DNA from 2 places in the Streptomyces sp. NBC_00096 genome. Region 2 is predicted to be linked to the other one. Evidence: predicted binding sites of a transcription regulator. Region 2 holds the regulator's gene; the other holds the start of a gene.
What was found. The regulator HspR, encoded in region 2, represses chaperone genes until heat shock. The targets are predictions, from matches to a motif close to TTGAGNNNNNNNNNCTCAA.
Positions count from the first base shown of each region.

Region 1: a site for HspR is predicted at 1,643-1,661, ahead of lon (endopeptidase La). Genes of this name have one in related genera too.

Region 1 covers NZ_CP108221.1:1,999,607-2,003,012, reverse strand. Annotated here, with positions in the region: gene OG904_RS08355 (suppressor of fused domain protein) at 1-53, shown strand, start outside; gene OG904_RS08350 (DUF4097 family beta strand repeat-containing protein) at 199-987, shown strand; gene OG904_RS08345 (hypothetical protein) at 1,065-1,274, opposite strand; gene OG904_RS08340 (DUF4259 domain-containing protein) at 1,307-1,534, opposite strand; gene lon (endopeptidase La) at 1,684-3,406, shown strand, end outside.
Region 2 covers NZ_CP108221.1:3,537,862-3,541,267, reverse strand. Annotated here, with positions in the region: gene OG904_RS15575 ((2Fe-2S)-binding protein) at 1-100, opposite strand, end outside; gene OG904_RS15570 (helix-turn-helix transcriptional regulator) at 388-1,401, shown strand; gene OG904_RS15565 (heat shock protein transcriptional repressor HspR) at 1,605-2,057, opposite strand; gene dnaJ (molecular chaperone DnaJ) at 2,059-3,252, opposite strand; gene grpE (nucleotide exchange factor GrpE) at 3,331-3,406, opposite strand, start outside.

The DNA.
Region 1 (3,406 bases), 1.5 Mb from region 2:
TTCGCCAGGACCCCGATCTCCTCGATCCCGACCGTCCCCAGCTCGACCTGTAGTGCCCTGCCCGTAGTGCCCTGTCCGCGCGGCCCTGCTCGTGCCGGCCGGCGACAGCGGGCGGACAGCGGCCGGGGGTTAACCCCACCGGGGATCCGGGCACGTGCCCCATGCCGCCCGGGCTCCGGCGGCGGCACGATCGGGAACATGACCACGAAGACGCGTACGCGCGGCACGACGGCCACCGCCGCCACCTACACCGCCCTGGCCCTCTCCGCGGGGCTGCTGCTGACCGGGTGTGCCGTCGGGTCGCTCGTCACCCGCGGCGGTCCGGAGAAGACGGCGAGCGCCGACACCGCGGTGGCCGAAGCCGTCACCGCGGTCGAGGTGGCGGACGCCCGCAGCGGGTCGATCGAGGTCATCGCCGGTTCCGGCCCGGGCGTCACCGTCCGCCGTACGGTCCACTACCGGGGCGACCTCGTGCCCGAGCCCGCGCAGCGGGTCTCCGGCGGTGTACTGACCCTGACCAACGGCAGTTGCTCCGGGAGGTGCGCCATCGACTACCGGCTGGAGGTCCCGGCCTCCGCCACCGTCCGGCTCGACGGCAGCAGCGGCCGCATCACGGTGGCGGGAGTGGCCGGGGCCGACATCGCGACCTCCTCCGGCGCGGTCGGGGCCGACCGGATCTCCGGCCCGCTGAAGATCCGTACCTCCTCGGGCTCGATCACGGCCGAGGGCCTGGCCGGTCCGGGCGCGGACGCCCGCTCCGACTCCGGTGACGTCCGCCTGGCCTTCGCGAAGGCTCCGGGCTCGGTCGCCGTGGAGACCTCCTCGGGCGATGCCCGGGTGAGCGTCCCGCAGGCCCCGTACGCGCTCGACGTCTCCACCGACTCCGGCGCGCGCGAGGTCACCGTCCCCGCCGACCCGTCCGCCACCGCCCGCCTCGCGGTGCGGACCTCGTCGGGGGACATCCGGATCTCGACGCTCCCGGTCTGAGCGGTCTGAGCGGTCTGAGCGGTCCGAGCGGTCCGAGCGGTCCGAGAAGTCCGGATGGACGGCCCGCCACGGAGCCGCTACGGAGCCTCCACGACCTGCCAGTCCTCGATCGGCTTCGTCCGGAACATCGCCCGGTACACCCGCCGCGTGAGCACCTCCGCGCCCGGCCCGTACTCGTCGAGCTCCCCGAAGGCCTCGGCGGCGGATTCGTAGACGAACTTCTTGCCCCTCGCGTTCCGGATGACCCACTCCCGAACGGCGGTGACCCCCACACCTTCCACGTACATGCGGTGAGACTAACCCTCCCCCGAGCGGGCCTTCAGGCGGGGCGCGCGGCGGAGCGGCCGTCCGCCGGTGCGGGGGCGAGGAGGGAGCTCCGGAGCCGGACGACGGTCTCCCGCCACGGGCCGGCGCTGTCGGTCCCGCCCCAGAGCTCCAGGAGTTCGCTGGGCTCGGTGACCACGCGGTCGAGGGCCCGGACGGCGAGGTCGCGCAGGTCGGCGGAGAGCCGGGGGAGCGGCGAGTCCGGGCCGTAGGCCGTGGTCACGGGTTCGCCTAGCCCGATGCAGCCGCCGGAACAGACCGGAATCGGGTGTTCACCATCTGTTCGCCCCCGGCGAACGGCCGTTGGGGAACATTGGCGCGCGCACATGCATTGAGTCGGCATAGCTCAACTTCACTGCCGGAGGGAAGATCATGGCTTCGACGTCCGTAACGCTCACCCTGCCTGTGCTGCCGCTTGACGACGAGGTCGTGCTGCCCGGGATGGTCGTTCCGCTGGACCTGTCCGATGCCGAGGTGCGGGGTGCCGTCGAGGCCGCGCAGGCCGCCGCGGCCGGGGGCAAGCCGAAGGTGCTGCTCGTGCCACGGATCGACGGGACGTACGCCGCGACCGGCGTGCTCGGGACCGTCGAGCAGGTGGGACGGCTGTCCGACGGGGATCCCGGGGCGCTGATCCGGGGGCGCGGGCGGGTCCGTATCGGGGCCGGGACGACCGGGCCCGGGGCCGCGCTCTGGGTCGAGGGCGAGACCGTGGACGAGGCCGTCCCCGATCCACTGCCCGGGGCCGTCACCGAGCTCGTCAAGGAGTACAAGGCGCTCGCCACCAGCTGGCTCAAGAAGCGCGGAGCCTGGCAGGTCGTGGACCGGGTGCAGCAGATCGAGGGCGTGGGCGCCCTCGCCGACAACTCCGGGTACTCGCCCTTCCTGACCACGGCCCAGAAGGTCGAGCTGCTGGAGACGGCGGACCCGGTCGCGCGGCTGCGGCTCGCGGTCAAGGCGCTCAGCGACCACCTCGCCGAGCAGGACGTCGCCGAGTCCATCGCCAAGGACGTGCAGGACGGCGTCGACAAGCAGCAGCGCGAGTTCCTGCTGAAGCGTCAGCTGGAAGCCGTCCGCAAGGAGCTGCGCGAGCTCAGCGGAGAGAAGGACGGGGAGGAGTCCGACGACTACCGGGCCCGGGTCGAGGCCGCCGACCTGCCCGAGAAGGTACGGGAAGCCGCGCTCAAGGAAGTCGACAAGCTGGAGCGCTCCAGCGACCAGTCCCCCGAGGGGTCCTGGATCCGCACCTGGCTGGACACCGTCCTCGAACTGCCCTGGAACGAGCGGACCGAGGACGAGTACGACATCCGCGGAGCGCGCGCCGTCCTGGACGCCGAGCACGCCGGGCTCGGTGACGTGAAGGACCGGATCACCGAGTACCTCGCCGTGCGCAAGCGGCGCTCCGAGCGCGGCATGGGGGTCGTCGGCGGTCGCAGGGGCGGCGCCGTGCTGGCGCTCGTGGGCCCGCCCGGGGTGGGCAAGACTTCCCTGGGGGAGTCCGTCGCCCATGCCATGGGACGCAAGTTCGTCCGCGTGGCCCTCGGCGGAGTCCGGGACGAGGCCGAGATCCGCGGCCACCGGCGTACGTACGTGGGCGCGCTGCCCGGCCGGATCGTACGGGCGATCAAGGAGGCGGGGTCCATGAACCCGGTCGTCCTGCTCGACGAGATCGACAAGGTCGGCTCCGACTTCCGGGGCGACCCGGCGGCCGCCCTGCTGGAGGTCCTGGACCCGGCCCAGAACCACACCTTCCGGGACCACTACCTGGAGGTCGAACTCGACCTGAGCGACGTGGTGTTCCTGGCCACCGCCAATGTCCTGGAGGCCATCCCCGAGGCCCTCGCCGACCGCATGGAGCTGGTGCGCCTCGACGGCTACACCGAGGACGAGAAGGTCGTCATCGCCCGTGACCACCTGCTGCCCCGGCAGCTGGAGCGGGCGGGCCTGGGCGCGGAGGAAGTGGTCCTGGAGGAGGACGCGCTGCGCAGGCTGGCGGGGGAGTACACCCGCGAGGCGGGCGTACGCACCCTGGAGCGGGCCATCGCCCGGCTGCTGCGCAAGGTGGCCTCCCAGCACGAGCTCGGGGAGCGGGAGCTGC
Region 2 (3,406 bases):
CACCGGCGTAAGGAATGGCGCTGGTGAGATCGATGAACTGCCAGCCCGAGCGGTATGCCGATGCCATTTCACGGCGGAAGCCGTGGTCGTCGGGGGTCATCAGGAGACCTGCGCGGGGATGGTGTCCCACCCGATGTCAATCTTGCCCGACGGTGCCGAAGTCGGACTCGCCCCCGGCGCGGCTTGAGCGCTCCCCGTATCCCCAGTGGCGGCGCTGATTGCCCCAAAGACCGCAACGACGGAGAAAACAACGGCAAGCGCCGAGCGAAGCATTCTCTTATACATGGTCGGCTTCGTCCTCACTTGATGGAATCCTCTCCCCCGCGTGTCAGACGATGGCTCATTCAGGCACGTCAGTGCCACAGGGACGATGCATCATGTTCTTACATGTTCAGGACCCTGGGGGGTGGAGATTTGCCCAACAACGACATAAACCCGACACATCCCCACCCGGTCACCAGCATGTGCGCCGAGGGGACACGGCTGTACGCGGCGGCGCTGAGCACCGGCCGCGTGGCCCGCAGCGAGGTCGGTAACGTCCCCTGCCTGCTCGAATTCGGCCTCTTGCGGTCTGATCCGGATGACGCGAACCAACTCCGCGCGGTTCCCCCCTCCGTCGCACTGGCACAACGGCTCCACCCGCTCGAGCAGGAGATCCAGGACCGCCGCCGCAGCGCCGTGGACCTCACCGATGCATTCGAGCCGTTCCTGGCCATCAGCGCCCGGAGTCCATCGAACACCCACGCCATCACCGCGCTCGAAGGCCTGGAGCAGATCAACGCCGCGCTCGACCTGGCCACCGCCGAGTGCCACACCGAGGTGCTGACGATCCAGCCCGGCGGGGGCCGCTCCCCCTTCGTCCTGTCCCAGTCCCTGGAGCGCGGCACCAATGTGATCGACCGCGGGGTCAGCATCCGCACGTTGTACCAGCACACCGCGCGGCACAGCCAGAGCATGCTCGCCTATGCAGACCGTATCTCCACGGGAAAGGTCGAGATCCGCACGCTCGAAGAACTGATCGAGCGCCTCATCATCTTCGACCGTACCGTGGCCTTCATCCCGGCCCGCGACGACCGGCGTGTCGCGCTGGAGCTGCGCCACCCCGGAGTCGTGGCCTACCTCATCAAGGTGTTCGAACAACTGTGGCGGCGCGCGGTGCCCTTGGGCGACGAGGTGACCTACGAGCACACGCCGGCGGGCATCTCCGGCGTGCAGCGCTCCATCGCCCAGCTCCTCATCGAGGGCCACGTGGACGAGGCCATCGCGCGCCGGCTCGGCATGAACGTACGGACCTGCCGCGCGCACATCGCCAAGCTCGCCTCCGCCCTGGGCAGCGGCAGCCGGGCGCAACTGGGCTTCCTCATCGCCCAGTCGGGAATCCTGGAGGATTCGGATACCTGAACACGGGCGCCGGGCAGGCCCCTGGCGGCCCCCTGGGGCCCGCCGGACCCCGCCCGGTCCCGTCGGGCCGCCCCCGGTGCGGGCGCGCCCCTCAGGGCGTACCGCGCGGGCCTGCGGCCGGTCCGCGGCCGAACGCGAAGGGCCCCACCCGGCGGTGAACCGGGTGGGGCCCTTCGTGTCACGTCCCGTCCTGCGGGTCGCGCTCAGTCCAACGGCCGCTTGGGCGCCGGGCGCCAGACGACCAGGGCACTGCCCGGCTGCGGCTGCTGGTACGGGACCAGGTCGCGCCGGTACGAGGCGTGCACCTGGGCCTCGCGCTGCTGGAGGACGGCGGCAGCGCCGTCGACCGCCGTGGAGAGCTCGGCCACGCGCTGCTGGAGCGCGGCGACCTGGTTCTCCAGTTCGATGATCCGCTTGATGCCGGCCAGGTTGATGCCCTCGTCCTGGGACAGCGCCTGCACCGTGCGGAGCAGTTCGATGTCGCGGGCCGAGTAGCGCCGGCCACGGCCGGCCGTACGGCCCGGGGAGACCAGGCCGAGGCGGTCGTACTGCCGGAGGGTCTGCGGATGCAGGCCCGAGAGCTGGGCGGCCACCGAGATCACGTAGACCGGGGTCTCGTCCGTGAGCTGGTAGTGGCTCCTACGGCGGCCGTCCATGTCATGCTCCCTTCGCGGACTCGAACAGCGCGGAGCGCGGATCCTCGGACTCCATCGCCTCGCGGTACAGCTCCAGGGCCTCACGGGCCTTGTCGTTCAGCTCGGTCGGGACCGCGACCTCCACCGTCACCAGCAGGTCGCCGCGGGTGCCGTCCTTGCGGACCGCCCCCTTGCCACGGGCCCGCATCGTGCGGCCGCCCGGAGTGCCCGGCGGCAGCTTCAGCGTCACCGAGGGGCCGTTCAGGGTCGGGACCTTGATGTCGGCTCCCAGCGCCGCCTCCGCGAACGTCACCGGAACGGTCACCGTGAGGTTGTCGTCCTTGCGGCCGAAGACCGGGTGCGCGTCCACGTGCACGACCACGTACAGGTCACCGGCCGGGCCGCCGCGTTCGCCCGGAGCACCCTTGCCGCGCAGCCGGATCCGCTGGGAGTCGGAGACCCCCGCCGGGATCCGGACCTGCATGGTCCGGGAGCTGCGGGCCCGCCCGCTGCCCTTGCAGATGTCACAGGGGGTCTCGGCGATCAGGCCGCGGCCCTTGCAGTCCGCGCAGGGATCGGTCAGCGAGAAGCCGCCGCCGCTGCCGCGCGAGACCTGGCCGGTGCCGACGCAGGTCGGGCACACGCGGGGCGTGCCGTTCTTGTCGCCGGTGCCCGAGCAGGCCTTGCAGGGCGCCTGCGAGGACATCCGGAGCGGGACCGTGGCCCCGTCCACCGCCTCCGTGAAAGAGAGGGTGACCTCCGATTCGATGTCCTGGCCGCGGCGCGGCTGGGTACGGGTCCCCGCACCCGGGCCGGCGCCGCCGCGGTTGAACAGACCGCCGAACACGTCGCCCAGACCGCCGCCGAAGCCGCCGCCCGCACCGCCCGTGCCACCGGTCTGCTGACCGCCGAAGAGGTCACCGAGGTCGAAGTTGAACGAGCCGCCGCCCCCGCCCGGACCGGGGCGGAAGCCTCCGTTGCCGAACAGGGCGCGGGCCTCGTCGTACTCCTTGCGCTTCTTGGAGTCGCCGAGGATGTCGTTCGCCTCGGAGATCTCCTTGAAGCGCTCCTCGGCCGAGGCGTCGCCCTTGTTGGCGTCCGGGTGGAACTCGCGGGCGAGCTTCCGGTACGCCTTCTTGATCTCGGCCTCGGTGGCGTCCTTCGGGACACCGAGGACCTTGTAGTAGTCCTTCTCGACGAAGTCCTTCGTGCTCATCCCCGGTGTCCCTCCTCTCGTACTTCCGGTACTTCTCGTCCTGCTGGTGCTACCCGTCGTGCAAAGTGCGCTGCAGCGTCAGCCCTTGTCGGGGGCATCCGCGTCCTTGGCCGACGGGTCCGACGGGTCCGACGGGGACGCTGTCTCCGCCGCC